DNA from 3 places in the Blastococcus sp. SYSU D00820 genome. Region 1 is predicted to be linked to each of the others. Evidence: riboswitches for the same ligand, from Rfam matches in the RefSeq annotation. Region 1 holds a riboswitch; each other region holds the start of a gene.
What was found. Region 1 has a riboswitch for cyclic di-AMP ahead of ACI79R_RS10745 (NlpC/P60 family protein). Riboswitches for the same ligand answer to the same signal wherever they lie in the genome.
Positions count from the first base shown of each region.

Region 2: another riboswitch for cyclic di-AMP. It lies ahead of ACI79R_RS16955 (aggregation-promoting factor C-terminal-like domain-containing protein); the one in region 1 lies ahead of ACI79R_RS10745 (NlpC/P60 family protein).
Region 3: another riboswitch for cyclic di-AMP. It lies ahead of ACI79R_RS14770 (hypothetical protein); the one in region 1 lies ahead of ACI79R_RS10745 (NlpC/P60 family protein).

Region 1 is NZ_JBJGZW010000008.1:12,299-22,346, forward strand. Features, by position in the region: gene ACI79R_RS10735 (DUF4352 domain-containing protein) at 190-780, opposite strand; gene ACI79R_RS10740 (hypothetical protein) at 997-1,164, opposite strand; cyclic di-AMP (ydaO/yuaA leader) riboswitch at 1,490-1,635, shown strand; gene ACI79R_RS10745 (NlpC/P60 family protein) at 1,650-2,174, shown strand; gene ACI79R_RS10750 (hypothetical protein) at 2,233-2,607, opposite strand; gene ACI79R_RS10755 (ABC transporter substrate-binding protein) at 2,760-3,983, opposite strand; gene ACI79R_RS10760 (Phenylacetic acid catabolic protein) at 4,188-4,913, shown strand; gene ACI79R_RS10765 (hypothetical protein) at 4,936-5,241, shown strand; gene ACI79R_RS10770 (hypothetical protein) at 5,253-5,603, shown strand; gene ACI79R_RS10775 (hypothetical protein) at 5,698-5,928, opposite strand; gene ACI79R_RS10780 (phenylacetate--CoA ligase family protein) at 5,930-7,309, opposite strand; gene ACI79R_RS10785 (enoyl-CoA hydratase/isomerase family protein) at 7,337-8,131, opposite strand; gene ACI79R_RS10790 (MaoC family dehydratase) at 8,128-8,487, opposite strand; gene ACI79R_RS10795 (hypothetical protein) at 8,487-8,879, opposite strand; gene ACI79R_RS10800 (TetR/AcrR family transcriptional regulator) at 9,126-9,677, shown strand; gene ACI79R_RS10805 (ComEA family DNA-binding protein) at 9,679-10,048, opposite strand, start outside.
Region 2 is NZ_JBJGZW010000017.1:36,722-46,769, forward strand. Features, by position in the region: gene ACI79R_RS16920 (gluconokinase) at 1-546, shown strand, start outside; gene ACI79R_RS16925 (glutamate synthase-related protein) at 543-2,117, shown strand; gene ACI79R_RS16930 (ABC transporter ATP-binding protein) at 2,256-3,218, shown strand; gene ACI79R_RS16935 (ABC transporter permease) at 3,215-4,858, shown strand; gene ACI79R_RS16940 (FMN reductase) at 4,852-5,484, opposite strand; gene ACI79R_RS16945 (LLM class flavin-dependent oxidoreductase) at 5,481-6,584, opposite strand; gene ACI79R_RS16950 (hypothetical protein) at 6,867-7,616, shown strand; cyclic di-AMP (ydaO/yuaA leader) riboswitch at 7,783-7,939, shown strand; gene ACI79R_RS16955 (aggregation-promoting factor C-terminal-like domain-containing protein) at 8,152-8,976, shown strand; gene ACI79R_RS16960 (class I SAM-dependent methyltransferase) at 9,127-9,771, shown strand; gene ACI79R_RS16965 (TetR/AcrR family transcriptional regulator) at 9,832-10,048, shown strand, end outside.
Region 3 is NZ_JBJGZW010000013.1:71,040-81,087, forward strand. Features, by position in the region: gene ACI79R_RS14750 (branched-chain amino acid ABC transporter permease) at 1-403, opposite strand, end outside; gene ACI79R_RS14755 (branched-chain amino acid ABC transporter permease) at 400-1,275, opposite strand; gene ACI79R_RS14760 (ABC transporter substrate-binding protein) at 1,340-2,536, opposite strand; gene ACI79R_RS14765 (hypothetical protein) at 2,843-3,118, opposite strand; gene ACI79R_RS14770 (hypothetical protein) at 3,154-4,050, opposite strand; cyclic di-AMP (ydaO/yuaA leader) riboswitch at 4,243-4,398, opposite strand; gene ACI79R_RS14775 (LysR family transcriptional regulator) at 4,544-5,467, opposite strand; gene ACI79R_RS14780 (cyclase family protein) at 5,574-6,587, shown strand; gene ACI79R_RS14785 (FAD-dependent oxidoreductase) at 6,602-7,732, shown strand; gene ACI79R_RS14790 (VOC family protein) at 7,749-8,690, shown strand; gene ACI79R_RS14795 (fumarylacetoacetate hydrolase family protein) at 8,690-9,652, shown strand; gene ACI79R_RS14800 (SDR family NAD(P)-dependent oxidoreductase) at 9,652-10,048, shown strand, end outside.

The sequences.
Region 1 (10,048 bases):
CGATGGCAGGGACCGGAGGTGGTGCGACTGGTGCATGGGAGTGACCGTCGCACCCGCGGGAGCGGTCGTCGGGCATTTACGGTCCGACGCCGTCCCGGATGACTCCGCCGTCCCACCGATCCCGCCCGGAACGCCGACGACCCCCGCCCGGAGGTCCGGGGGGGGGTCGTCTGCGGTGGGATCAGGACGTCACTGGAGCGCGACGGTGACGCCGCCGGAGAAGGCGGAGTCGTGCAGCTCGAGCGAGGCCGGCGTCGTGCCGACCGGCACGTCGAAGATGACCTTGCTGTTCAGCGTGTTGCCGGGGTTGATCTCCTCGTACAGCGAGGCCGAGTTCGGCAGGTAGAACGAGGCCTCGGTGTCGGCGCTGAACTCCTGGCCCTCGGCGTTGCGCAGGGTGGCGTTCTCGCCGAAGAAGCTCTGCGCCTCGTTGCCGATGTTGCTGATGGTCAGGTCGACGATGCAGAAGGTGCCCTGCGCGGTGATGCTCACGTACTGGTCGCCGAGGCTGGTCGCGCTGCAGTCGACGCCGTTGACGACGAACTGGAACTTGCCGTCCAGCGCCGGCTGCCCGATGCCGACGGACGACGACTCGCTGGAGCCGCCGGAGGCCGAGCCGGCGGAGGAGTCGTCGGACCCGCCCTTGCCGGTCTGCGTCGCGATGATGGCGATGACGACGATCGCGACCAGGGCGAGGAACCACGCCTTCTTGTAGAAGGGCTTGCTCGTGGGCTGCGGGGGCGCGGGCTGCTCGGCGGGCGCCTGGAGGTTCTGGACCATGGGATTCCTCGGTGCGTCGGTGGATCGGAGCGCGGACCGGGGGCCCGCTCGACGTCGTCATCGGCGGACCAGTACCGAGACGACTCGGAACGGCCCCATTTCGGATCCCTGTGGTCACAGCACTCCCTGTCGCCTCACAGGGACGTCGGCTCCCGACGCACGCGACCCCCGCCCGGAAGGCCCGGGCGGGGGTCGCGTGGTGTGTTCGGCTGCGGGTCAGCGCACCGGGCCGCGGCCGCGGCCGGCGCCGCCGCCGCGCTTCTTGTTCTGCTCGCCCATCTGCGCGATCAGCTGCTTGATCTTGGCCTGGTTCTCCGGCTTGCGGGCCAGGTCGTAGGCCTTCTTGGCGATACCGGCGACCGCCAGGTTGCGGAGCATGCCCATGGTCGGAACCTCCCTCGGTTGGTTGCCAGGGAGTCTGCCCGCACACCGGGACGGCGAATCATCGCGCACGGGTGATCATGCGTGGCTACGGGCTGTCACGCAGCGCCGGTACGCGGCGATCTCGGAAGGGTCGGGGCCGCAGCCGTCGCCGTCCTCCGCGAAAGGGCAGGTGGGCGCGCGCACTCCGGCTCCGCAACGCCCGGATCCGCTCCCGGTCGGGCAGGCGTGTCGGCGCCGTCGGCCGGGTGGAGACCTCGGCGGGCGGTACCTAGCGTCGTCGCGGTCCGGACGAGACCCGCACCCGCTGCCGCACCCTGGCCGCACTCGCCGGACACCGCCGAACCGGGCATCCGCCCGGGCCGGGGACCCACCGATCCACTGGGGTGAAGCGCTGTCCGGGAACGGACGGCGCCGGGCGACTTCCGCGCCCGAACCCGTCAGCTGACCCGGTAGGCGGTGCACGGAACAGAGGAGAACCGTCGTCCATGACGACCATGCGCACGTCCCTGCCCCGCCGGTCCAGCCGCTCGCTGCGCGGCGCCGTCATCGCCCTGGCGGCCGGTGCCGGGGTGGCCCTCACCCCGGCGGTGGCCTCCGCCAGCGCCGAGGCCCCTGCGGCCGCGGCTCCCGCTGCTGCCGCGCCGGTCGCGGCACCCAACGCCGCGGCGCAGACCGCGGTCGACGCCGCGCTCAGCCAGCAGGGCAAGCCCTACGCCTGGGGTGGCTCGGGGCCGTCGAGCTACGACTGCTCGGGGCTGGTGCAGTACGCCTACCGGGCGGCGGGCATCGAGCTCCCGCACTCGTCGCGCATGCAGTCGACGATGGGCGCGCCGGTCGACCGGGCGAGCCTGCAGCCGGGTGACCTGGTCTTCTACTACTCCCCGGTGAGCCACGTGGGCATCTACATCGGCAACGGGCAGATGGTGCACTCCTCGACCTACGGCAAGCCGGTCGCCGTGGTCGACGTGGACGACATGCCGGGCTACAACTCCGCGCGGCGGATCGCCTGACCCTCGGGTCCGACGCCCGGAGCCCCGGCCGCCGCGCGCGGCCGGGGCTCCGGCGCGGTCAGGACCGGCAGCCGGCGTAGGGCCGGTGCGCCGGCTGCAGCGAGAAGACCGCCTCCGCGTCGCGCGGCCAGGTGCTCAGGAACAGCAGGTTGAACCGCAGGTTGTAGAAGCCGTGCGCCCCGGCGTCGCGGACGGCGGCGGCCACCGCGTCGGCGTCGTGGTGGGCGAAGCGCTCGAGCTCCCCGAAGACGGCGAGGGTGACGGCCTCATCGGCGGCGTCCATGACGACGACGGGCAGCCAGTCCTCGGCCGGCGCGGTCTGGCTGAGCAGGATGTGCACCCGGTTCGGCGCATGGCCGACGCCCGTGCGGCCGCAGGTCAGCGGAGCGGTGCGGACGGCCTCGCCGCCGTTCGGCTCGTACATCTCGGACACCGTCGTCCTCCCCCGTGTCGTGCTGGTGCTGTACCGCGCGGTGCCCAGCCCACCACCGCGCATGCACGCGGGACCGTTCCGACCATCGGTGTGGGTGAGGGCGGCGGCGGATCGGGTGAACCGGCGGGCCTCCGGTGACGGAGCGCGACGGATCAGGGCTGCGCGAACACGCCCAGCTCGGAGACCACCGTGTTGAGCAGCACGCCGCCCTCGTCGGCCACCTCCCGCAGGTAGATGGTCTGTTCGGGGGTCTGCCCGTTGAAGGTCCACGGGCCGCGGGGGCTGTCGTCGACCTCGCCGAGGTCCTGCAGCGCGGCGGTCAACGCCTCGCCGGACACGTCACCGGCCGCTTCCAGGGCCCGGGTGAGGACGTTGGCGGCGTCGTAGGCCTGCATGGCGTACACCGTCGGGAGGACCCCGTAGGCCTCTTCGTAGGCCTGGACGAAGGCCTGGTTGGCCTCGTTGTCGATCTCCGTCGAGTAGTGCAGCGAGGTGCGCACCCCGATCGCGGACGCACCCTGGCCCTCCAGCACGCTGCCCTCCGTGAGGAACCCGGAGCCGTAGAGCGGGATGGTGTCCTTGAGCCCGAAGTCGGTGTACTGCTTGACGAAGGCGACCGCCTCACCGCCGGCATAGAAGCAGAACACCGCGGCTGCGCCCGAGGACTGCGCGCCCGAGAGGAACGGCTGGAAGTCCTGCGTCGTGCCGAAGGGGGTGAGCGCCTGCCCGGCCACGGTTCCGCCGCCGGCCTCGTAGGCCTGGATGAAGCCCGCCACCACCTCCTGCCCAGCGGCGTAGTCGGGTGCCATGACGAACACCGGCCCGATGCCCTCGGCGGCCAGGTGGTCACCCATCGCGGCCGCCACCTGCGCGTTCGTGAACGACACCCGCCAGACGTAGGGGTTGGTCGCCTCGCCGGTGATCGGCCCGGCACCGGCGTTGCCGATCAACAGCACTTTCTGCGCCTCGTTGAACTGCTCGGCCACCCCGAGGGCGGTCGCCGAGTTGACCACGCCGACGACGACGTCCACATCGGAGAGCAGGCCCTGGATGGCGGGCACGCCCGTGTCGGGCCCCTCCCCCTCGTCCGCGGTGACGGTCTCCACCTCGTACTCGCCGAGCCGGCCGTCGTTCTGGTCGAGCCACAACTGCCAGCCGTTCTGCATGTCCACGCCGATCGGCGTGTAGACGCCGGCCTGCGGGATGACGAGCCCGACGGTGATCGAGCCGCCGCCACCGCCGCCGCCACCGCCGCCGCCGTCGCCGCCGTCGTCGCCACCGAGGCTTCCGCCGGAGCACGCGGTGAGGGCCAGACCGCCGATGCCCACCCCCGCGGCACCCAGGAACTGACGGCGAGAGAGGTCGGGGACTGCCATGGATGCCTCCGGGTGTCCGGACGTGCTCCGTCGCACGTCGTCCGCTACGGGAGTTGATCGAACAGGTGCCACCGCCCCCGACCGGCCCGCCAGGGGAGATCTCGACCAACCGAGCCGGACAATATTTCTCCCGACCGGTCGGTTGACCGAATTGTCGGCAGAACCTACTCTGCGATGCAGGTCACGACAAGGGAGGTAGCCGTCATGAGCGTCGCGACGACAGGGGAACGCCGGATCTACCGCGAGGGCGACGAGGACATGCCGGAGGAGTTCCGCACGCTCCTGGTGCGGATGCTGACCCACCACCTCGAGAACTCGACCAATCCCCACTACACCGACCTGCTCAACAAGCTCTGGGTGGCCGGGATGACGCACATCCCGGACGAGAAGCTCAAGGTCACCTACGCGAAGCTCATGCAGCAGGAGGTGGAGCACGGGGTGATCACCTCCCGCATCCTGCGCAGCCTCGGCCACGGGCCGGTCGACGGCGAGATCCAGCAGTACCTGTTCCACCTCCCCATCGAGAGCTTCTGCGACCTCGCCTTCTTCAACGGCCTGGGCGACCGGGTGGGCTGCTACATCGGCGAGACCTGGGAGGGCGTGCCCTACGAGCCCCTGCTCACCGTGGCGGAGCGGCTGCACAAGGACGAGGTCTTCCACGCCACCTTCGGCATGAACAACCTGCGGCGGATCTGCTCGACCCCCGAGGGGCTGGCCGAGGCCAACGAGAAGATCAGGATCTGGTGGCCGGCCGCCCTGGACATGTTCGGCCGGTCGGACTCCGGCTTCTCGGAGAAGTACGTCACCTGGGGACTGCGCCAGAAGAGCAACGAGGAACTGCGCCAGCAGTACATCGCCGACACCCGGCCGATGCTCGAGGACCTCGGCATCGAGGTGCCCGACGACCGCGCGAACCGCCGGTATCTGTGAGCGCGGCCCGGAGGTGCCCGGCGTGACCGAGCAGGAGGCGCTGCCGGCCGCGCTGCGCACCCGTCCCCGCGCCGGCGCCTGGAAGGTCGAGCTCACCCGACCGGACCGGCGGGTGATGCTGTTCGACGTGCGTCTGTCGGAGTACCGGGAGTTCTTCCTGGTCGCCGTCGGGGACAAGTCGGTGGCCATCACCAGCCTCGACCCGAGCGACGAGACGCACCTGGAACCGCAGTGCTTCGTCTTCGCCAAGCCCTACGGCTGGGACGACGACCTCGACGGTGACGAGGCGCTGCTGCAGGTCTGGCAGGCCGTCGGGGTCCAGCGGTGAGTGCGGCGCGCATGGCCGACCCGTCCGGCGCACGGCGGTCCACCCGCCGGCCCCGTCAGCAGGTCACCTCGACCACCACCCGGTTCACCGTCCGGGGCAGCCGTAACGGCAGCCTGGTGCAGGTGACGTGGGCTGCCGGCGGGGTGCTCACCGGCGACTTCCCGACGTGCGACCTGATCGAGGTCCAGGCCGCCATGGCCCGGACGGCGCAGGGCGACCCGGCCTACGGCCGCGAGGTCGGCGATCTCTACGGCCCGCTTCCCGACGACCCGCTGGCCGAGCCCGAGGCGGCCTACCGCGTCGTGCAGCAGGTGCTCGACGCCATCCGCGAGGTGGACGTCGTCGATCCGGGAACGGCCTGACAGCCGTTCCCGCCCGGACCAGGGCCCGCCCCGATACAGCCGGGGCGGGCCCTGCCGCGTCCGGTGGTCCGGGCCGCCGCGCGGGCGTCCGCGCTCAGTCCTCCTCGGGGAAGAGCCGGTCGGAGTAGCCGAAGTAGCCCAGACCGAGGAACAGTTGCTGCTCGGCCATCTCCAGAGCACGGGCGACCGCCGGGGTGGCAGCGAGCCGGCGTTCCTCGGCCAGCCGCGACCGGAGTTCGACCAGCCTCTGCAGCTGGCCGGCGTCGCCCACGACGGGCGCGGCGGTCAGCGGGTCCCCGCCGAGTCCACGGTCGATGGTCTCCACGTCATCGCCTCCCCAGCGTGATCGACGGGCGCTCCTCGGCAGCGCGGTGGTCGAAGACGTGCTTGGTCTTCAGCTCGTACCGGGGCAGTGTCCCCGGGGCGAGCACCTGCGTCTCGAGCCGGACGCCGATCCGCTGCCGCAGGTGGTCGGCCAGGGCATGGGCGAGCGCCGGGGCATCCCGCGTGGCGTCCGGTGCCGCCTCGACCTGGACCTGCATCCGGTCGAAGCCGTCCTGCCGGGAGATGTGCAGCTCGTAGTGGCAGGTCAGGCCCGGCACGTCGCCGATCAGCTGCTCCACCGCGGTCGGGTACACGTTCACGCCGCGGATGGTGACCATGAAGTCGGCGCGGCCCAGCACCGAGCCGGGCATGTGTCCCCAGGTCCAGCCGCAGCCGTGGTCGTGCTGCTGGTCCAGCCGCACCAGGTCGTGGGTGCGGTACTTGATGAACGGCTGGCTGAAGTGGGTGTAGCTGGTGACGACGTGCTCGCCGACGTCGTCGGGACCGGTCAGCGGCGCGCCGGTCTCGGGGTCGACCACGTAGGAGTGGGCGACGTCCTCGATGACGTGCACCCCACCGCCCCACTCGCGGCAGGACTGGCCGATGAACAGCGCCTCGCCGATGCCGTAGGCGTCGAGGACGCGGTCACCGACGCCCCAGAGCTCGCCGAGCTGGCGCCGGGTGGCGGGGATGGACAGCCCCGCCTCGCCGCCGCCACCCAGCAGCCGGACGCCCGCCTCGCGCAGGTCCAGCCCCTCGGACCTGGCCGCCTCGGCGAGGTGGATGAGGTAGGTCGGCGTGCCCACGACCGCGGTCGGCCGCAGCTCGAGGATGTCCTTGATCCGCTCGGCGGTTCCGGCGCCACCGCCGGACATGATCTGGAGGTTCAGGTTGCGGGCGCCCCAGTAGAAGGTCCACAGCCCGATCCAGGGACCCCAGTTGAAGCAGAAGTACATCGAGTCGCCGGGGCGCAGGCCCTGGTCCCACATCGAGTAGCAGTACTGCGAGCCGGCCTTCTGCATCTCGTAGGGCGTGAACACCTCGTTGAGGAAGCGGCCGGTCGTGCCCGTGGTGTGGAAGTACTGCTGCCAGTGCTCCCGACCCAGGGCCACCCCTCCGAAGCCGGACGCCTGGCTGTCCTGGTCGGCCACGTAGTCGGGCTTGTCCGTGAACGGCAGCCGGTGGTGGTAGTCATCCCACGTGCGGATGTCGGCCGGCTTGATCCCGGCGTCGTCGTAGATGCGCCGGTGCAGCGGGGAGTGCTCGTAGGCCCAGCCCACCAGGTGCCGGATCTTCTCCAGGTGCAGCGCGTCCAGCACCTCGCGCGGCGCGGTCTGCGTCGGCTTGTTCCAGTACCGCTCGTCGCCCTGTGGCTCGATCACGGGTGCGGTTCCTCCTCGTCCGGGTGGTCAGCGACCCGTCCACTGCGGCGGGCGCTTGGCACCGAAGGCCGCGGCACCCTCCGCATGGTCCTGGGTGGTCTTGAGCACGCTCTGGCCGAGCCGCTCCAGGCGGCGGCCGGTCTCGGCATCGACGTCGGTACAGGTGTTGAGCACGAGCTTGGCCATCCCGAGCGCCAGCGGGGCGAAGGCGCTGAGCCGCTCGGCCAGCTCGCGGGCGCCGTCGACCGCACCGCCGTCGGGGACGACGGTGGTGGCCAGGCCGGCGTCCTTGGCCTCCTGGGCCCGCAGCGACGCCCCGAGCATGACCAGTTCCTTGGCCTTGCCCAGACCGACGTGCCGGACCAGCCGGGAGCACCCGCCGGAGCCGGGGATGAGGCCGACCTTGACCTCCGGCATGACCAGCCGCGAGCGCTCGGTGAGGACCCGGAAGTCGCAGGACAGCGCGAGCTCGAGACCGCCGCCGGCGGCGACGCCGTCGATGGCGGCGATGACCGGGATCTCCATCGCCTCGACGGTGTCGAAGACGTCGTGCACCCGGCGCACCTCGGCGCGGAAGCCGCGGGTGCCGATCTCGGTCAGCTCCGCCATGCCTCCGACGTCCTCGCCGGCGGAGAAGGCGCGGCCGCCGGCGCCGGTGATGATCAGGACGCGCAGCGAGCGGTCGAAGGCGGCGTCCTCGATGGCCTGGCGCATCTCCTGGCGCATCTGGCCGTTCCAGGAGTTGAACTTCTCCGGGCGGTTGAGGGTCAGCACCCGCACCCCGCCGGGCTCGTCGTCGACGAGCAGGTACTCGTACGTCACGACGACCGGCCGAGGACGAACGTGGCCACGACGGTGCCGTCCTGCTTCTCGACCTGGACGCCGTCCTCGGTGGGGACCAGAGCGAGCCGGTCGCCGGGGAAGACCGGAGCCGTCAGCCGGGCCTCGAGCCCGGTCAGCGCCTCGGCCCCCAGCTGGGCGACGACCAGGTCGAGGGCGAGGGCGACGGTGAGCGGCCCGTGAGCGATGACCGACGGCATGCCGGAGGCCCGGGCGAACTCCTCGTCGACGTGGATGGGGTTGAAGTCGTCCACGGCCCCGGCGTACCGGGCGATCTGGACGCGGGTGAGCTGCTCGGTCTCGGCACGCTGGAGCGTCTCGGGCGGGTGCACGCTCATCAGGCGGCCTGCCTCTCGACGAAGGTGGTCGACTGGCGCTGGATGAGCTCCGTGCCGCCGTCCCCCAGGAACTCGGTCACCACGATGCCGAACTGGTTGCGCCCGCGGCTGAAGACGTCGCCGACGCTCACCCGGACGGTCACGGTCTCCTCGCTCCGGAAGGGGCGCCGCCATTCGTAGGTCAGCCCGCCCAGCAGGGCGCGGGAGAGGTCGAGGCCGAGACCCTCGACGATCGTCCCCTCACCACCGATCGTGGGACCGAAGAAGCACACGAGGGACGCGGTCTGCTCCGCGGTCGGCGTCCCGATGGCGCGGGCCAGCGCCCGGAGGCGGGCGGAGGAGACGACCTCCTGACCCTCGTGGATCACGGTTCCTGCGGCGTGTTCGTGCACCCGTCCTCCTCCGACCTCATTCTTCCGACTCATCGGTAGAATGATGTAGGCCACAGCCGCCGTCAAGGGCGTGGGGAGTGTGGCCCGGCGGCTACCTAGGATCCCGTGAGGCCCGACGACGGGCCCGGCGCGACGACCGGAGGACGGATGGCCGGACAGGAACAGCCGCCCGCGGAATCGACCGGGGAGCGGCGCCCGCGGGGCCGCCCCCGGCTCACCGAACCGTCCGCCGAGTACCTCCGGCGGATGGACGAGATCGTGACCACCGCTGCGGAGGTGTTCCGCCGGGACGGCTACGACAACGGCTCGCTGGACGCCGTCGCCGAGCAGATGGGTCTGCGCAAGGCCAGCCACTACCACTACGTGGGATCCAAGGCCGAGCTGCTGTACCGGGTGTTCGACCGTGCGATCACCACCGCGCTGGAACAGCTCGAGGAACTGACCGGCATCGCCGACCCCGAGCAGCGGCTGCGTGCGCTGATCACCCACCAGGTCACGATCATCACCGGGGAACCGGGCATGTTCACCGTGTTCTTCGACAGCCGGCCCCGCCTCGCCGCGGACTACGAGCGGGCCATCCGCGCGAAGGAGCGGCGCTACGTCCGCATCTACGCCGAGGCACTGGAGGCCGCAGGAGCGGCCGGGGTCGTACCCGCGGTCGATCCCCGCCACGGCGCCCAGGGCCTCCTGGGCATGCTCATCTGGGTCTACAAGTGGTTCGACCCGGAGCGGGACGATCCGGCAGCCGTTGCCCGAGCCTTCGCCGAGATGCTGATCCGCACCCCGCCGCGCGCGTAGATCAGAGGACGATCCCCCGCTCCTGCACCTGGTGCGTGTCGTACGGCGGGAGCGCGACGTCGACGACGAGCTCGCCGACGTTGTAGTACGAGCCGCGGCGGTCGCGGGCGGCGACGATCGCGTCGGCCTGCGCCCGGTCGATGCGGCAGACCTCGGCGATGACCTCGGCGGGCGCGGTGTTGACGTCGACCAGTCCCCCGTCGTCGTAGCCGCGGCCGAGGTCGGGCCGGCCGATGCCGAGTTTGCGGGCGAGGACCGGGTCGCGGGTGGCGAGTTCGCGGGCTGCCTCGCGCCGCTCCCGGCCCTGCATCGCCAGGGCGAGGACCTCGTCGGAGCGGCTCGGCAGCTCGCCCGGCCGGCCGTAGACCTCG
Region 2 (10,048 bases), on a different contig from region 1:
GGCCTGCTCTGCCTGCCCTACCTGCTGGGCGAGCGGGCGCCGTGGTGGCGCTCCGGGCTGCGCGGCGCCTACCTCGGGCTGCGCCGCGAGCACCGCCGCCCGCACCTGGTGCGGGCCGCGGTCGAGGGCGTCTGCCAGCAGCTGGCGCTGGTGCGCGACGCCTTCGGCGCCGCCCGGCTGCCGGTGCGGGAGGTCCGGGCCACGGGCGGCGCGGTCGCCGCCGACCTGTGGGTGCAGACGCTGGCCGCCGCGCTGGACCTCCCGGTGCGGGTCGCCGACTCCCCGGAGGGCACCGGCCTCGGCGCCTGCCTGCTCGGCTGGCACGCGCTGGGCGCGCTGCCCGACCTGGACGCCGCCACCGCGCTCGTCGCCGTCTCCGATCCGGTGGACCCGGAACCGCGGGCGGCCGCTCTGTACCGCGCGATGCGGCCGCTGGTGGCACGCTCGACGGACGCGCTGACCGACGTCCTGACGGCGCTGGACGCGCTCGACGACAGCCCGGCCGACCCGGTGGAGGCGCCGGCCGGGGGGAGGAGGCGGTCATGAAGGGTGCGGTCCGTGCCGCGGTCGCGGGGCTGGGGGCGGTGGCCGCCGTGGCCGCCCGCGACCTGCTGCAGCGCGAGCACACGCTGCTGCGCAACTACCCGGTGGTGGGCCATGCCCGCTACCTGCTGGAGTCCATCGGGCCGGAGCTGCGCCAGTACCTGGTGGCCGGCAACGACGAGGAGCGGCCGTTCACCCGCGACCAGCGGCGCTGGGTCTACGCCTCGTCGAAGAAGGAGAACAACTACTTCGGGTTCGGCACCGACAACGACGTCGAGCACACGGCGGGCTACGCCGTCATCAAGCACCGCACCTTCGGCCGCGCCGTGCCGCCGTCGCACCCGGCCTCCGGGTACGACGTCGAGCTGCCCTCGGCCAAGGTGCTGGGCGGGCCGCGCGGGCGGGCGCACGCCTTCCGCCCGCGGTCGGTGGTCAACGTGTCGGCGATGAGCTTCGGCTCGCTGTCGGGCGCGGCGGTCGAGGCGATCAACCGCGGGGTGGCGCTGGCCGGGTGCCTGCAGAACACCGGCGAGGGCGGGCTGTCGGTGCACCACCGGCACGGCGGGGAGCTGGTGTTCCAGATCGGCACCGCCTACTTCGGCTGCCGCGACGAGGACGGCCGGTTCGACCTGGCCCGGCTGCGCGACCTGGTGGCCTCGGCCCCGGTGCGGGCCCTCGAGATCAAGCTCAGCCAGGGGGCCAAGCCGGGCCTGGGCGGCGTGCTGCCGGCGGCGAAGGTCTCGCCGGAGATCGCCGCGGCGCGGGGCGTGCGGCAGGGCGTGGACTGCGTCAGCCCGTCGCGGCACGCGGAGTTCTCCGACGTCGACAGCCTGCTCGACTGGGTGGAGCTGCTGGCCGCCGAGACCGGGCTGCCCGTGGGCATCAAGGCCGCCGTCGGCGACATGACCTTCTGGGACGAGCTCACCGAGCTCATGGCCACCAGCGGGCGCGGCGTGGACTTCGTGACCATCGACGGCGGCGAGGGCGGCACCGGCGCCGCGCCGCTGATCTTCAGCGACTCGGTCTCGCTGCCCTTCCAGCTCGGGTTCGCCCGGGTGTACGCCACGTTCGCCCGTGCGGGGCTGACCGACTCGGTCACCTTCATCGGCGGCGGGAAGCTCGGCCTGCCCGACAACGCGATCGTCGCCTTCGCCCTGGGTTGCGACATGGTGAACGTCGCCCGCGAGGCGATGCTGGCGATCGGCTGCATCCAGGCGCAGAAGTGCCACACCGACCGCTGCCCGACCGGCGTGGCGACCCAGGACCCCTGGCTGGCCCACGGCCTGGACCCGGCGCTGAAGTCGGTGCGCCTGGCCAACTACGTCACCACGCTGCGCCGCGACCTGATGAAGGTGGCCGAGGCGTGCGGCGTCGAGCACCCCGGGCTGATCGACACCGGATCGGTGGAGATCCTCGACGGGCGGGTCTCGGGCACGCCGCTGGACCGGGTCTACGGCTACGAGCCCGGATGGGGGCTGCCGTCGGAGGCCGACCGGGCGGAGATCGTGCGGATCATGACGGGGGAGGGCGAGCAGGGCGGGTCGGCGACGCCGTCCGCGACCGCCGTCGGCTGATCCCTCGGGCATAGGAGGCTTTACCCACGCCCTGGCTCCCAGAACATGGGTAAAGCCTCCTATGCCGCGGCTCGCGCGGGCCTGGAATCGGGCACCCCGGCGGGCCTATCGTGGGCGCCCCGCGCCCGAGGAGCACCGATGGCTGCTGTCGAGGTGACCGACCTCCGCAAGGAGTACGGCGGGTCCCCCGCCGTCGACGGGTTGTCCTTCGTCATCGAGGAGGGGGAGGTCTTCGCCCTGCTCGGTCCGAACGGCGCGGGGAAGACCACCACCGTCGAGATCCTCGAGGGGCATCGCCGGCGCACCTCCGGGCAGGTCCGCGTGCTGGGCTACGACCCGGAGACCGGCGGCCGGGAGTACCGCGAGCACATCGGCATCGTGCTGCAGGAGGCGGGCTTCGACGACGACTTCTCGGTGCGCGAGCTCGTGCGCCTGCACCGCGGGCTGTACCCCCGGCGGCGCGCCGTCGACGAGGTCATCGACCTGGTGGGCCTCGGGGACAAGCGGGAGGCGCGGGTCAAGACCCTCTCCGGCGGCCAGCGCCGGCGACTCGACCTGGCCCTCGGCCTGGTGGGCGATCCCGACCTGCTGTTCCTCGACGAGCCGACGACGGGATTCGACCCCTCCGCCCGGCGCCGTGCCTGGGACCTCGTGGAGCAGCTGCGCGGCCTGGGCAAGACCGTGCTGCTCACGACCCACTACCTCGACGAGGCCGAGCACCTGGCCGACCGGGTGGCGATCGTGGCGCGGGGCCGGCTGGTCGCGGTGGGCACACCGGCCGAGCTGGCGGCCGGTCACGAGGCGGCCGTGGTCCGGTTCCGCCTGCCGTCGGACGCCGACCCCGCGACGCTGCCGGCGCTGGACGGCGACCTGGCCCGCGAGGGGCTGGACTGGCTGCTGAGCACGGTGCAGCCCACGGCGGCCCTGCACCGGCTCACCGGCTGGGCGTTGCAGCGCGGGGTCGAGCTGCCGGCGCTCGAGGTGCGCCGGCCGTCGCTGGAGGACGTCTACCTGCGGCTGGTCGGCGGGACGGCCGAGGACGAGGGGCGGGTGCCGGTGGCCCGCTCGGCCCAGGACGCGACGGTGCGGAGCGGATCGTGACCGCACGCGCGGACGCGCCGGCGACGGCGCGCCCGGGCCCGATCGCGCTGCTCGGAGGCCAGGTCCGGTACGCCGTGCTGGACCTCTGGCGGACGGGCGTGGTGCTCGTCTTCAGCTTCGCGCTGCCGCTGGTCTGGCTGCTGGTCATCGGGGCGGTCGCGGGCAACGAGACCGTCGACGAGGCCGGCGGGGTGCGGGTGATGCAGTTCGCCACCCCGACGGCGATCGCCATGGGTGTCCTGTACTCCGCCTATCCCACCGTGGCCATCTCGCTGGCCGCGGCCCGCGAGGCCGGGGTGCTCAAGCGGCTGCGCGGCACGCCGCTGCCCGCGTGGGCGTACCTGGCGGGGCGGATCGGCGGCGCGGTCGTGTTCGCCCTCGCCTCCGTCGCGGCCGCGCTGGCCGTGGGCGTGGTCGGCTTCGACGTCCGGATCCTCGACCGGACCCTGCCGGCGACGGTGGCCACCCTGGTCCTGGGCATCGCCTGCTTCGCCGCGATCGGACTGGCCGTGGCCGCGGTGTCGCGGACCCAGGCCGTCGCGCAGGCCGCCTCCGTGGCGACGGCGGTCACGCTGACCTTCGTCTCGGGGATGTTCACCCTGGACAGCGCCACCCCGCGGTGGCTCGACGTCATCGGCGAGGTGTTCCCGCTCAAGCCCTTCACCGCGATGCTGCAGGAGCAGTTCGACCCGTTCGGCTCAGGGTCGGGCTGGCACTGGGGGCGGGCGGCCGTCGTCGCCGGCTGGGGACTGCTGGCGGGTGTCGTGGCCGCGCGCTGGTTCGGCTGGGAGCCGGGCCGGCGGGGCGGGGGAGCCGCACCGCCGGCCGGCGCGCCGGCGCGCGCGACGGGGAACGCTCCGGCGGGGGCGGTGCGCTCCGGGCGCCCGTCGTCGCTCGCGATGGTCCTCGACCAGGCACGCGCCGCCGACCGGGCGGCGCGGCGTGACGCGGCGTCCCTGTTCTTCGCGCTGGTCATGCCGGTCGGCCTGTACGCGTTCTTCGTGGGCACCCAGGGCAGGGGCGGCGAGGTCGGCGGCATGCCGTTCGAGACCTTCTTCGCCGCCGGGATGGTGGCGTGGGGCGCCGGGGTGACCGTCGTCATCAACCTGCCGGAGTCGGTGGCCCTGGCCCGGGACAAGGGGGTGCTCAAGCGGCTGCGCGGCACCCCGCTGCGACCGTGGCAGTACCTCGCCGGCCGGACGGCGGCGGGTCTGTGGATGGCCGTGCTGATCGCGGTGCTGGTCCTCGGCGTCGCCGTCCTGGCCTTCGACGTCCGGCTGCCCGCCGGCGCCGTGCTCCTGGGGCTGCCGATCGTCCTCCTGGGCACCCTGACGCTCACCGCCTGCGGGTTCGCCCTCGCCTCGTTCGTGCCCACGGCGAAGGCGGTCGGTCCCGTCGCCCTCGTCGTGCTGCTCCCGCTGGCGTTCTTCTCCGACGTGTTCCTGGTCGGCGGCCCGGAGTGGATGCGCACCATCGGCGGGCTGTTCCCGCTGCGCCACTTCCAGAGCGCGCTGGCGCAGGCCTGGCACGTCACGCCGTCGATCGGCTGGGACCACGTCGCGGTCCTGGCCGGGTGGGGCGCCGTCGCGGCCGTCGTGGCGGTCCGCTGGTTCCGCTGGGAGCCGCGCGGCGGTCAGTGACCGCCGCGGAGCAGCTCCTCGAACGACGGCGTCCCGCCGAACGGGCCGTCGAGCACCGGCCGGGCCACCGCGGCCGGCCGGCCGCCGACCAGGTCGGCCAGCTCGCCGGCGGCCCGGTCGACCCGCTCGGCCAGGCTGCGGCTGGTGCCGTCGCCGCCGGCCCAGTCCTCGGCGGCGGCGAAGACGGCGGTCGGCACGGTCACCGCGCGCAGGTAGGCGAACAGCGGCCGCATCGCGTGCTCGAGCACCAGGGAGTGCCGGGCGGTGCCGGCGGTGGCGCCCATGAGCACCGGGGTGCCGGCCAGCGCGTCGCGGTCCAGGACGTCGACGAACGTCTTGAACAGGCCGCTGTAGGACGCCGAGAACACCGGCGTCACCGCGATCAGGCCGTCGGCCCCGGCCACGGTGCCCAGCGCCGCCTGCAGCGACCGGTTGGCGAACCCGGTGACCAGGTCGTCGGCGAGGTCGCGGGCGTGCTCGCGCAGCTCCACGACCTCGACGGTCGCGTCGTCCCCGCGCCGCCCGAGGGCGGCGACGGTGGCGGCGGTGAGGCGGTCGGCCAGCAGCCGGGTGGACGACGGCGTGCTCAGCCCGGCGCTGACGACGGCGAGGGTGCGGGTGCTCATCGGACCGGGACCTCCTCCTGCTGCTGCGCGGCGCGGGCCGCCACGAGGGCGGCGTGGGTGGGGGCGTCGGGCACGTGCGCGGGCTTGAGCGCGGCGAACTCGCGGCGCAGCACCGGCACGACCTCCCCGCCGAGGATGTCCAGCTGCTCGAGCACCGTCTTCAGCGGCAGCCCGGCGTGGTCGACGAGGAACAGCTGCCGCTGGTAGTCGCCGACGTACTCGCGGAAGCCCAGCGTGCGCTCGATGACCTGCTGGGGGCTGCCCACGGTCAACGGCGTCTCGCGGGTGAACTCCTCCAGCGACGGGCCGTGGCCGTAGACCGGGGCGTTGTCGAAGTAGGGCCGGAACTCGCGGACGGCGTCCTGGCTGTTCTTGCGCATGAACACCTGCCCGCCGAGGCCGACGATGGCCTGGTCGGCGCCGCCGTGCCCGTGGTGCTCGAAGCGGCGGCGGTAGAACTCGACCATCCGGGCGGTGTGCTCGGCCGGCCAGAAGATGTGGTTGGCGAAGAACCCGTCGCCGTAGTACGCGGCCTGCTCGGCGATCTGCGGGCTGCGGATCGAACCGTGCCAGACGAACGGCGGGACGCCGTCCAGCGGGCGCGGGGTCGAGGTGAAGCCCTGCAGCGGGGTGCGGTACTTGCCCGACCAGTCGACGACGTCCTCGGTCCACAGCCGGCGCAGCAGCGCGTAGTTCTCGACGGCGAGCGGGATGCCCTCGCGGATGTCCTGGCCGAACCACGGGTAGACGGGGCCGGTGTTGCCGCGGCCCATCATCAGGTCGACCCGGCCCTCGGCCAGGTGCTGCAGCATCGCGTAGTCCTCGGCGATCTTCACCGGGTCGTTGGTGGTGATCAGCGTGGTGGACGTCGACAGCTGCAGCCGCGTGGTGCGGGCGGCGATCCAGGCCAGCAGCGTGGTCGGGGAGGAGGAGAAGAACGGCGGGTTGTGGTGCTCGCCGAGGGCGAAGACGTCGAGCCCGACCTCCTCGGCCTTCAGCGCGATCGTCTGGACGGCCTTGATCCGCTCGGCCTCCGCGGGGGTGCGGCCGGTGGTCGGGTCCTGCGTGATGTCGCTGACGGTGAAGATCCCGAACTGCATGTCGATCGCCTCTTTGGTTGAGAGTGCAACTACTGGCCCGTGCAACCGGGGGTCGGGGGCGGGCATTCCCCGCGCTCCGGTCGTGACCGCTTCGTGACCGCTCCGTGACCTCTCATTGCCCCTGCGTAGTGGGCCGGGCACGCGCCGCTGGACTACGCCGGGAGCGCTCCGGAGGGCTCCGGATCGCCCTTCGCGGAGCGCGCCGGTGCGTCATCGTGGGTCGTGGGCGGATCCCCTCCGCAGGTGGGAGCGGAGGGGGACGGCGGACCCGGAGGGTGCTCCATGTCGCTGCGCGAAGAGGTACCGACCACTCCTGCGCCGGGCGCCGGGCCCGCTCGCGGTCTCGACGCGCTGCTCGGCACCGACCCCTGCTTCTCGGGCGCACTGCGCGGCTACGACCGGCTCCAGGTCGACACCTACGTGGCCTGGGCGGAGAACGAGATCGCCCTGGCGCGCCGGGAGAGCGACCACCTGCTCAGCCGCTACGCGGCCTGCTCCGGCGAGCTGCAGAACGCCCGCCGCCGGCTGGCGCAGTTCGTCCGCGAGCGGGACGGCGGAAAGGTGCGGGAGCTGGTCGAGCGCGCGGAGCGCCGCGCGGCCGAGACGGTGGCCGACGCCGAGGCCGAGGCCGAGCGGATCCGCGCCGAGGCCTGCACCGAGGCCGAGGCCCGGCTGGCCAAGGTGGCCGCGCTCCGGGACGCCGCCCGGGCCGAGCGCGACGAGCTGCTCGCCGGCGCCCGGCGGGAGGCCGAGGAGCTGCGCCGCGCCGCCGCCGAGGAACTCGCCGCGCGCCTGGCCGACGAGGAGCAGCGTGCCCGGCAGGACCGCGAGGCCGCCGAGGCCGCGGCCGCCGCCCGGCTGGCCGCCGTCGCCGCCGAGGTGCAGGCGCTGGAGGCGCAGCGGGACGAGGCCCGGCGGTCGCTGCGCCGGCTGACCGGCCAGATCGGCGACGCGCTGCAGGTGGTGGCCGGCAGCCTGCCCGAGGACCTCGTGCAGCTGACCGACGCCAGGCGTCCGGTGTCGGCGAGCTGAGGCCGGCGCCACTCCGGACGCTCCCCGCCCCACCCGTCACAGGGGTTGCGCGAGCTTCCTCACGGCGGGAATCCCGCTCGCGGCATTGTCACGGGACGGTAACGCCGCCTACGGTCGAGGCGTCCGGTCGGTCCGCAGTCCCCATCCGGGGAGCCCGGCCGGGCGCCGCCGAGTCGTGTCCGCACCCGTGGACGCGAGCCGGGGACCCACCGCAGCACCGGGGTGAATCCCGTCTGCCGGACGCCCGCCGTCCGTCAGCCGGGTAGGGCGCTTCCTTCCCGCCCGAACCCGTCAGCTAACTCGGTAGGCGGCCGCAGAAGGAACGGAGAGTCTCCGCATGCCCCGCCTCCGGGCTCCCTCGGGTTCCAGGGCCTCCCGGCCGCGCACCGCGCCGCCGACGTCGACGTCCTGACCCGCTGACGCCGGCCGGCCCCAGAGCCGCCGGCCCCCCGAAGACCACCGCAGCGCCGGGGTCGCCGCCCCGGGACCGGGGTCGCCTCCGCGCGCGCACTCTCCCTCGGAGCACCGCACCCCCATGCCCACGAGCACCCCGCAGTCCCCGGCCGCCGACACCCTCGAGGCGCCGGCCGTTCCCGCCGCCCCCGCCCGGGGCCGCCGCCGCGCCCGCCGCGCCACCACCCCGCTCGGCCCGCGCCGCCCCGCGCTCTACCTGGCCGCCGCGGCCGCCGGCGCCGTCCTGGTCAACGTGCTGACCACCAGCCCGCCGGCCGCAGACGCCGAGACCCGGACCGCGTCGGTGTCGGTCAGCGTCGCCGAGCAGCTCGGCATCACCGCCGAGCAGGCCGCGGCCGCCACCCCCGACCTCACCGGCCTGGAGGACCTCGCCGCCTCGCGCAGCGAGCGCGACGCCGCCGAGGCGCAGGCCGCCCAGGCGCAGGCCGCCGCCGACCAGGCCGAGCTCGACCGCCAGGCCGCCGAGGCCGCGGCCGCCGCGCAGGCCGCTGCCGAGGCGCAGGCGGCGGCGGAGGCCGCCGCCGCTGCCGAGGCCGCCGCCGAGCAGGCCGCCACCCAGCCGGCCGCCGCCCCGGCCCCCTCCTCCTCGGGTGGTGGGCAGGGCTCGTTCAAGGACTACGCCATGGCGCAGGTCGGCAGCGGCGGGGAGTTCGACTGCCTCGAGCGCCTCTGGGGCCGGGAGAGCGGCTGGAACCCCAACGCGCAGAACCCGACCAGCACCGCCTACGGCATCCCGCAGTTCCTCGACTCGACCTGGGCCGGCACCGGGATCGCCAAGACCAGCGACGGCTACCGCCAGATCGACGCCGGGCTGATCTACATCGAGAACCGCTACGGCTCGCCGTGCGGCGCGTGGGCGCACAGCCAGTCGACCGGCTGGTACTAGAAGGACCCCACTGCCCCCCACGCCTCGCAGGCTCGGCGCGGGACCCTGCAGCGGGGCCGCCGCTGCCCCCCACGCCTCGCAGGCTCGGCGCGGGACCCTGCAGCGGGGCCGCCGCCGCGGCGGCGCGGGGCCAGGTGGTGGGATCCCCGGGTGACGCTCGTCCCCGTGCCCGCCGCCTTCGTCCGCGCCCACACCCAGGTGCGCCGGCCCTCGTCGGTGCCGGAGGTCCGGCTGCACGTCGCCGACGACGTCGTCGCCCTGTGGGAGGCCATGGAGGTCGACGCCGGGGGAGCCGGTGACGCCCCGCCGTTCTGGGCGGCGGCCTGGCCCGGCGGGCAGGCCCTGGCCCGCTTCGTCCTCGACACCCCGGAGGTCGTGGCCGGCCGGACGGTCCTCGACCTCGGGGCGGGCAGCGGCCTGGTCGTGCTCGCCGCGGCACTGGCCGGGGCGACCGGCCTGCTGGCCAGCGACGTCGACCCGTTCAGCCGGACGGCGATCGGCGTGAACGCCGTCCTCAACGGCATCCGCGACGTCAGCGTGCTCGGCGACGTGCTGGGCCACGACCTGCCCGGCGTGGACGTCGTCCTGGCCGGCGACGTCTGCTACGACCGCGCGATGACCGAGCGGGTGCTGCCGTTCCTCGAGCGGCTGCGCGACCGGGGGGCGGAGGTCTACATCGGCGACCCCGGGCGCCCCTACCTGCCGCACGAGCGCCTGACCGCGGTCGCCGTCTCCGACATCGCCGAGACCGAGGGCCCGGGCATCCGGCGGACGACGGTGTGGCGGCTGCCCTGAAGGGGTGGGCCCCGGCTCGACACCGTGTCGAGATCCTCGACGCTGGTTAGGGTCGGCGGCGTGGCCGCACCGCTCGACGACGCCGCCGGGCCCTCGCGCGGGCGCCGCACCCGCCGGCCCTCCGGCGACGACCGGGAGCGGGCCCTGCTGGCCACCGCCGAGCGGCTGCTCGAGGAGCGGCGGCTGGCCGAGATCTCCGTCGACGACCTCGCCCGCGGCGCCGGCATCTCCCGGCCCACCTTCTACTTCTACTTCCCGTCCAAGGACGCCGTCGTCC
Region 3 (10,048 bases), on a different contig from region 1:
AGCCCGACAGCCGCCGGGTCGCCAGGCTCAGCACGACCGACACGGCCATCGCCACGACGGCGCCGATCACCCAGCCGAACCACAGCGACAGCCCGGTGCGGTCGGAGATGATGCCGACCGCGTAGGCGCCGATGCCGGCGTAGGCGCTGTAGGCCAGCGACAGCGACCCGGCCAGCACGAACGGGATGTACATGCCCAGCGCGATCAGCGCGTAGGTGCAGGCCAGGACGACGAGGTCGGCCTTGTAGTCGCTGCCGTGCGCCCACACCAGCACCGCGACGGTGCAGGCGGCGGCGATCAGCGGCGGCCAGATGTCGGGGCCGCGGTCGATCACGCGGCCGGGACGGCGGGGCCCGGGGACGTCGGTGGCCCCGGGCGCCGCCCGCTCAGTGGAGGCGGTCATGCGCGCACCCTCCGGACGAAGATGCCCTCGGGCTTGAAGGCGAAGAAGACCAGGCCGAGCACCAGGATGACCGTCTGCGGGCCCAGCTCGGCGAGGTAGAAGGGCGTGAAGACCTGCACCGCGCCGAGCACCAGGCCGCCGACCAGCGGGGCCCAGATCCGGCCGGTGCCGCCGATGACGAGGGCCAGGAAGCCGACCAGCGTCCAGCTCAGGCCGCTGGTGAAGCTCACCCCGGCCTTGGGCGCGAACAGGATGCCGGCGATGCCCGCGATCAGGCCGCCCAGGATGAACGCCACCAGGCGCACCCGCCCGACGGGCAGCCCGAGCAGGCCGGCCGCGCGCGGGTTGTCGCCGACGGCGCGCAGCAGCCGGCCGGTCACCGTGAGCTTCACCCACAGCCCGACCAGGACGAACACCACGACGGTCGTGCCCAGCAGCAGGGCGGTCGAGCCGTTGAGCACGACCTCCCCGAACCGCCACGGCGGGACGTCGAGCAGCCGCTGGCCGGGCAGCGAGACGCGGCCGAACACCGCACCCGCCGCCTGCTGGATGGCGAAGAGCACCGCGGCGACGGCGACCAGGGCCGGCAGTTCGCCGGACCCGGACTTGGCCTGCACCGGACGCACGATCAGCAGCTCGGTGACCACGGCCAGGCCCACGGCCATCAGCAGGCCGCAGAGCACGCCGAGCCAGACGTCCATGTCCTCGCGGATGACGAGGTAGGAGGTGCCCAGGCCCGCCACCATGGCGTAGGGCCCGAGCGCGAAGTTGAAGAAGCCGGCGCCGACGAGGATCAGCTGGTATCCCAGCGCGATCAGGCCGAAGAAGCAGCCGATCTCCAGTGCCGACAGCCAGAGCTGGGGGTCGCTCATCGTTCTCCCCTCGGGGACCGGGCCGGGCCGCGGACGGCCCGACCCGGTCGGTCGGACGACGAGGTCAGTCGCACGGGGGCTGGTAGGTCTCCCACGCACCGGCCGGGCGGTTGTCCTCGCCGAACACGGTGAGGACCAGCCCGCAGAGTCCGTCGGCACCGAGGTGCTTGTCCGGGGCGAAGGACAGCGTGAAGCCCGGCTGGCCGAACGACGCCTCGTACCCGGTGATCTGGTTCAGCGCGTCGCGGACGGCGAGCGGCTCGTCCGTGCCCGCGGCCTCGATGGCCTGCTTGATCAGCATGACGGTGTCCCAGCCGTTCGCGTCGTAGGCCGACACCTGGAACTCGTCGTCGCCGTAGGCCTCGCGCAGGGTCTCCTGCAGCTCCGCCGTCCGCTCGTTGTCGGGATCCAGCGAACCCATGAAGACCAGACCCTCGAGAGCGCCGGGGTTGGCCAGCTCCCACGACGCAGCCTGGTTGCCGATCGAGGCCAGCGAGAACCGCTGGACGTCGGGCAGCTGCTCGAACAGCGTGTTGTGTGCGAGCACCTCGAAGTTGCCGCCGACGCTGGAGACCAGCACCGCGTCGGGGCCGGCGTCCTCGATCCGGGCGACCTGGGCGCTGAGGTCGGACGTGTCGACCGGCGCCTCCTCCTCGGCGATCAACTCCACGCACTCGCCGAGACCGGGCAGCAGCAGGCCGTTGACGCCGTCGATCGTCGGCGAGGCGTCGGAAAGGACGGCGAGGGTCTCGATGCCGGCCTCCTCGAAGGCGCCGCAGTAGGTCTCGACGAAGTCGTTGAGCGGATTGGCCAGGGTGTAGGTGAAGTCCGCGTCGGGCGGCAGCGCGACCGACTGGGAGATCGACGTCGGCGCGATCGCCGGGATCCCGGCCTGCTGGACGACCGGCTTGGCCTGAGCGATCGCCGCGCCGGAGCTCTGCAGGATGAGGAACGCCGGGTTCTGGTCGATCAGCTTGCGCACGATCGAGGGCGTCTTGGTGGGGTCGCTCTCGTCGTTCTCCACCACGAGCTCGACCGGGCGGCCGAGGATGCCGTCGGTGGCGTTGAGCTGGTCGATCGCCGCACGGATCGCGTTGCCGGCGATGACGCTGTAGGAGGCGCCGGGGCCGGTGCTGTCCTCGTCGAGGCCGATGATGATCGGCTCCCCGGTCAGCTCGGCGTTGGCCTCGGGGCGGTTGGGCTCGTCGTCGCCACCGCCGCAGGCGGCGGTCGCCAGGGCGAGCGAGGCGGCCGCCGTCACGGCGGCGATTCGGGTCCGGGATGTCCGCATACCACTTCCTCGGGGTGTGGCCGGTCGGATGGGGGTGGTGCCCGTACGCGTGCGGAACCGCCGTCTGGAAGGCAGCCGGCGTGCTCCCAAGCAAGTGCTTGGTTGCCGCCGGATGTTAGGTGGATCACGAGAGCGGCGTCAACGACGCTGACCGTTCTGTTACCTGATCGCCGAGGTGGCGGGCCGGATCGCGGCGCGCGGTGCCCGGACAGCACTCGGCCCGACCGGCGCCGGGAGGCGCGGGTCGGGCCGAGGAGGAGCGGGACGGGCGGACCGTCAGCGGGTCAGCAGCCGCCGGAGGCAGCGGCCGGGCAGCCCGGCGAGCGAGCGGACGACCACGCGGCCGAGCAGCAGCAGGTCGGCGTACTCCGGCGGCCGGGGCGCCGGCCGCGCCGGTCGCGCCGGCGGGCCGGCCGGCCGCTCGGGCACCAGCAGGTCGAGCGCCGAACGGCGGGCCGGCGACCGCAGGGAGGCCAGGGAGGGGATCTCCGGGGCCGGCGGTGCGCCGTCCCGAGCGCGGTCGTCCTCGCCGTCGTCGTACTCGCGTGCCACGCCGCTGACGCTACGGCGGCCCGGACCGCCCGCGCTCACCGGTAGTTGACGTGGACGTGGTCGAAGTGGTTCGCGGTCACGCCGCCCCTGTCCTCCATGGTCGACCAGGAGCCGCCCGGGGACTGGAGGATCCGCTGCTCCCAGATGATGTAGGCCACGCCGAGCTCGTCCCAGTGCGCGATGTGGTACGCCACGATCGCGTCGCCGAGCGCGGCGTCGGACATGACCATGTAGTCCAGCGCGTTCCCCGACGGGTGCCCGTCCGGGTCGGTGGCGCTGGCGCGGGTGCCGCCGAGGGTGATGCCCCCGGCGCCGGGCACGTTGCTCACCACGGCGTCGGCGGCCGCCTGCACCCGCGACGACACCGGTCCGGCGGTGTTGCGGATCTGCGCGACCGAGGTGGCCGCGGTGCTGGCCGACGCCCCGCCGCCGCCGGAGCCGCCAGAGGAGCCGGAGCCGCCGGAGGAGGACTCCTCCTCGGCGGCCGCCTCGGCCGCCGCGGCGGCCTCCGCGGCCGCGGCCGCAGCCGCGGCGGCCTCCGCCTCGGCGCGGGCGGCGGCCTCGGCCGCGGCCCGCTGTGCGTCGAGGGCGGCCTGGTCGGCGGCGGCCTGCGCCTGCTGCGCGGCGGCCTCCTCGGCCTCGCGGGTGCTGCGGCTGGCCGCGAGGTCCTCCAGCGGCTGGAGGTTCTCGGTGACGTCGACGGGACCGCTCTGGGCGCTGAGGCCGAGGGCTTGGGCGACGCTCACGGTCTCCGACGCGCCGGCCTCGGCCTGCGCTCCGGGGTCGACGCCGAGGACGACGTTGCCGAGGACGGCGCCGGCGACGGCGACCCCCAGCAGGAGACCGGGACGGCGGCCGGCGAGGACGCGGCGGCGGGCGGTGCGGGTGCGGCGGCCGGCGGCGTGGCCGGACGTGGTCGTACGGGGATCCATCGAGGGGGGTGCTCCGAGCGGTGCGGGCACGGCGGCGCCAGGGGCGCGGGGGCCGTGGGATGGGTGCGGGGACGGCGGCGGCGGGGACGGGCCCGGCCGGCGGTCAGATCCGCGGGCGCACCAGGGGCCGGCAGTGCCGGGTCGATCGAGGACGTGCAGCAGTGGCAGGGCGCGCCATCGGGCGGCTCTCCGTTTCTCCCAGAAGGCCGCCTACCGAGTCAGCTGACGGGTTCGGGCGGGAAGCAGCCCTACCCGGCGCGGGACGCGAGGTCCTGCGACGCGGGATTCACCCCAGTGGTGCGGTGGGTCCCCGGCTCGCCCCGGAGGGCGACTCGGCGGCGTCCGCCCGGACTCCCCCGGCAGGGGTCGTGACGACCGGTCGGACGCCGACACGGTAGTCGTCGTTATGGACTCGTGACAATCGGAGACCGGCGTTTCGTCAGCGTGATGCGTGTCGCGGCGGTCGCCGCGCGGGCGGGCGGTGTATCCGGGGTCAGGGTGCGAGCGGCTCGGTCGCCTGCCGCGCGGCCCGCGTGACGAGGTCGCGGAAGAACCGGTGCTCGGGGTCGCCGTCGTGCACCGGGTGCCACCACATCGCCTCCATCAGCGGTCCGGCGTCGAACGGGAGGGGCAGCGCCCGCACGCCGGCGTCCAGCGGCAGCGACCGCACCAGCCGCTCCTGGAGCAAGGCGATGCGGCCGCTGCCGGCGACCAGACCGGGCACCGTGAGGAAGCTCTCGGTGACCACCTGGACCCGCGGCTCGATGCCGAGCATCCGCATCTGCCGGGCGGCGGGCGTGGAGGCCGTCGGCCCGTGGTAGGTGGCGACCCACGGGAGCGACTCCAGGTGCTCGACGGTCACCTCCTCTCCCACCACCGGGTTGTCGGCGGACACGACGAGCACCCACCGGTCCTGGTGCAGGTCGGCGTGCGGCAGGTCGCTGATGAAGCCGTGCGGGAGCACCAGGAGGTCGCGGTTGAGCAGCGTCTCCTGCACCTGGTCGACGGCATCGGGCGTGTTGTGCAGGAGGCGCAGCCGGGCGCCGGGGGCCTCCTCGGCCAGCAGCTGGGCCAGCGTGTCGCCGAGGACGGCGCAGCCGTAGTCGCTGAGCAGGACGGAGAACTCGCGCGTCGACTCGGCGGGGTCGAAGTCCGGCTGCGCGGTGAACACCCGCTCCACCCCGTCCAGCGCCAGCCGGACGCGCGGGCGGAGCTGGGCCGCCAGCGGGGTGAGCCGGTAGGCGTTGCCGACCCGGGAGAGCAGCTCGTCCCCGAAGTGCCGGCGCAACCTCGCCAGCGACGCCGACAGCGCGGGCTGGCTGAGCCCTAGCTGCTGCGCCGCCCGGGTGACGCTGCGCTGCTCGAGCAGGGCGTCGAGGGAGACCAGCAGGTTGAGGTCGAGGTTGCTCAGGTTCACCGGCCGAGGGTATCGACGGCATTGATGACACCCATCATCGATTGCCTCTTCCGTGATAGGCCACCGCCCGGGACTGTGGTGCACGTCGCTTCGAGGAGGACCCGACGTGCTGCCTGCTCCATCCCGGCCCGCCGCCGACCGGCTCGACCGCTCCGATCCGGAGGGCGCCATCGCCGCCGCCGCGCAGCGGTGCTCGAACTGGGGCCGCTGGGGTGCCGACGACGTGCTGGGCACGCTGAACTTCCTCGACGAGGCCAAGCGCCTCGAGGGCGCGGCCTGCATCCGGCGCGGGGTGAGCTTCTCGCTGTCGCAGTCCTTCGACATGGACGGCCCGCAGAAGGGCTGGCGGCGGCGGACCAACCCGGTGCACACGATGCTGGACACCGGCACCGACGCCGAGCGCGGCGTGCAGGGCTTCCCGCACGGCCTCGGCGGCGCCGACGACGTCATCGCCATGCCGCTGCAGGCCTCGACCCAGTGGGACGGCCTCGGCCACATCTTCGACCACGGCATGGCCTGGAACGGCCGCCGCGCCGGCGACGTGGTGACCAGCGACGGCGACAAGGTCACCGGCATCGAGACCACCGCCGCGCGCTTCGCCGGCCGCGGCGTGCTGCTCGACGTCGGCCGGGCGATCGGCACCGACGGCGAGCTCCCCGACGGCTTCGCCATCACCGCCGAGCACCTCGACGCCACGATCGCCGCCCAGGGCGGCACCTCCCACGTCGGCCGCGGCGACCTCGTCGTCGTGCGCACCGGCCGGCTCACCCGCGCCCGCCGGGACATCGCCGAGGGCCGCGGCTGGGGCGACTACGCCGGCGGCCACTCCCCCGGCCTGTCGTTCACCACCGCCGACTGGCTGCACCGCAGCGAGATCGCCGGCATCGCCACCGACACCTGGGGCTTCGAGGTGCGGCCCAACGAGTTCGACGTCGCCTTCCAGCCCCTGCACCAGGTCGCCATCCCCAACATGGGCCTGTTCATCGGCGAGATGTGGGACCTCGACGCCCTGGCCGCCGACTGCGCGGCCGACGGGCGCTACGAGTTCTTCCTCGCCGCGGCCCCCCTCCCCGTGACCGGCGCCGTCGGCGCCCCGGTCAACCCCCTCGCGGTCAAGTGACGAAGGAGCCACCGATGCCCGCAGTGAACAGCGTCCTGGTGGTGGGGGCCGGCCTCGCCGGCGCCGCCACCGCCATCCACCTCGCCGCCCGTGGCGTGGCCGTCGACCTGGTCGAGATCAAGCCCGAGGTCGCCGCGCTCGGCTCGGGCATCACGCTGCAGGGCAACGCGCTGCGCGAGCTGCGCTCCCTCGGCGTCTGGGACCAGGTGCAGGCGGCCGGCTACGCCTTCGACGTCACCGGCATCCGGGCGCCGGACCCGCACGGCAGCGTCGTCGCCGAGATCCCGGACGCCAAGACCGGCGGCCCGGACCTCCCCGCCGCGATGGGCATGCCCCGTCCCGAGCTGGCCCGCATCCTCGTCGACCGGGCCACCGCGGTCGGCGTCAAGGTGCGCCTGGGCACCACGTTCACCGAGCTGGCGCAGGACGAGGCCGGCGTCGACGTCACCTTCTCCGACGGCTCGACCGGTCGCTACGACCTGGTGGTCGGCGCCGACGGCGTCCGGTCGTGGACGCGGCGGGCGCTGGGCGTCAACCTCGAGACGCGGTCGGTCGGCATGGGCATCTGGCGGGCCTTCGGCCCCCGCCCGGCCAGCGTCACCCGCACCGACCTCTACTACGGCGGCCCGTCCTACATCGCCGGCTACTGCCCCACCGGCGAGGACTCGCTCTACGCCTACATCGTCGAGGACGCCCAGGACCGCAGCGGCCTGTCCCCCGAGGAGCAGCTGGCCACGATGCGGGACCTGTCGCAGGCCTACCACGGCCCGTGGGACGAGATCCGCGAGACCCTGACCGACCCCTCCCGCGTCAACTACACCTGGTTCGAGACCCACGTGCTCGACCAGCCCTGGAACCGGGGCCGGGTCGTGCTCATCGGTGACGCCGCGCACACCTGCCCGCCCACCATCGCCCAGGGCGGCGCCATGGCCCTGGAGGACGCCGTCGTCCTCACCGAGCTGCTCACCGAGCGCGACGTCCTCGACGACGACCTCTGGCAGGCCTTCCACACCCGCCGCTACGAGCGGGCCAGGACCGTCGTCGAGGCCTCCAACCAGCTCGCCCAGTGGCAGCTCGACCACGTCCAGGGCGACATCCCGAGCCTCATGCGCTCGATCGCCATGCTCACCAGCCAGCCCGCGTAGGACCAAGGAGACGACCATGCCCCCTCAGCGCCTGATCACCCACCTGCGGCACGTCGACCTCGCGGTGCCCGACTTCGGCAAGCAGCTCGACTTCTACACCGGCACCTGGGGCCTCACGGCCGAGCACAGCGACTCGGGCCTGGCCTTCCTCGCCGCCGAGGGCAGCCCGGAGCAGTACGTCGTCCGGCTGCGCGAGGCCACCGACAAGCGGATCGACCTGATCGCCTTCGGCGCGAAGGACGCCGCCGACGTCGACACCCTGGCCGGACAGCTGGCCGCGGACGGCGTGCAGCTGGTCAGCGAGCCCGGCGACCTGCAGACCCCCGGCGGCGGCTACGGCTTCCGGTTCTTCGACAACGAGGGCCGCACCGTCGAGATCAGCTCGGACGTCGCCGTCCGGCAGCACCGCACCATCGAGGAGGGCGAGTCGATCCCCGTGCGGCTGTCGCACGTGGTGATCAACTCGGCCGACCCCGAGGGCACCCGGGCCTTCTACGAGAAGCACCTGGCCTTCGCCCTGTCGGACACGCTGATGCACCCCCGCATGGGCAACATGATGTGGTTCATGCGGATCAACAGCTGGCACCACAGCCTGGCGATCGCCCGGGGTCCGCACCCGTCGCTGCACCACGCCAGCTTCGAGATGCGCGGCATCGACGAGTACATGCGCGGCACCGGCCGGCTGCTGCGCGCCGGCGTCGAGAAGATCTGGGGCCCGGGCCGGCACATGGCCGGCAACAACACCTTCAGCTACTTCCTCGACCCGCACGGCAACACCGTCGAGTACACGACCGAGCTGGAGGTCCTCGACGAGGACACCTGGCACCCGCACGTGTACGACTTCACCCAGCCCGAGGTCTCCGACCAGTGGGGCACCGCCAACGCGATGAACGAGTTCGTGGCCAGCCGCTCATTCAACGACCCGGACAAGGGCCTGTTCGTGGCCCCGCCGGTCTGATGCGGTTCGCCACCTGGGAGTCCGGGGGCGCGGTGCGGGCCGGCGTCGTCAGCGACACCGGCCTGCACGCCCTCCCGGAGGGGACGACGGTGCTCGACCTCGTGCGCGCAGGCCTGCCCGCCGCGCTGGAGGCCGGCGCCGGGGCGCTGAGCGGGCCCGCGGTGCCGGTGGAGTCGGTGCGGCTGCTGCCGCCGCTGGCGGCGCCGACGGTGCGCGACTTCGTCGCGTTCGAGGAGCACGTCGAGGCCATGGTCGCGCCGAGCGGCGAGGGCGTGGCGCCGGAGTGGTACGAGGCACCGACGTTCTACTTCACCAACCCCTACGCGCTGCTCGGCGCGCACGACGACGTCGCCGTCCCCCCGGGGTCGCAGCGGTTCGACTTCGAGCTCGAGGTCGCCGTCGTCGTCGGGAAGGACGGCGCCTCGCTGACGCCGGAGCAGGCCCGCGACCACGTCTTCGGCTACACCGTGCTCAACGACTGGTCCGCCCGCGACCTGCAGTGGCGGGAGATGGCCGTCCGGCTCGGCCCGGCGAAGGGCAAGGACTCCGCCACCACGCTGGGCCCGTGGCTGGTGACCGCCGACGAGCTCGAGCCCTACCGCGACGACGAGGGGTTCCTGGGTCTCGAGCTCAGCGTGAGCGTGAACGGCACGGAGGTCGGGCGCGACCTGCTGTCCAACATGGGCTGGCCGTTCGAGGAGCTGATCTCCTACGCCTCCCGCGGCACCGAGGTCCGCGCCGGCGACGTGCTGGGCTCGGGCACCTGCGGCAACGGCGGCTGCCTCGCCGAGCTCTGGAACACCCGGGGCGGGTCCGCGCCGCCTCCGCTGCAGCCCGGCGACGTGGTCGAGATGACCGTCGAGGGCATCGGCACGATCCGCAACCGCGTCGTGCCCGGCCGGGAGCTGCCGCCGGTCCTGCCGGCACGCAAGCGGTCGCGCGCCCGTACCCGCGCCCGCTGATGGCTCGCGTCCGCGGCAAGGTCGTCGTCGTCACCGGCGCCGGCCGGGGTCAGGGTGCCGCCGAGGCGCGGCTGCTGGCCGCCGAGGGCGCGACCGTGGTGGCCCTCGACCTCGGGGAGGAGCCCGCCGAGGCCCTCCCCGGGGTCGAGTACTGCCGTCTGGACGTCACCGACGCCGCCGGCTGGGCCCGGATCGCCGCCGACCTGCGCGAGCGGCACGGACGGCTGGACGGGCTCGTGGCCAACGCCGGGATCACCTGGCGGGCCCGGTTGGCCGACCTCGATCCCGCCGACCTCGCCCGTACCACCGAGGTCAACGTGACCGGCACCCTGCTGGGCATCCAGGCGCTCACCCCGCTGATGACCGGCGGCGGGTCGGTCGTCGTCGTCGGCTCGG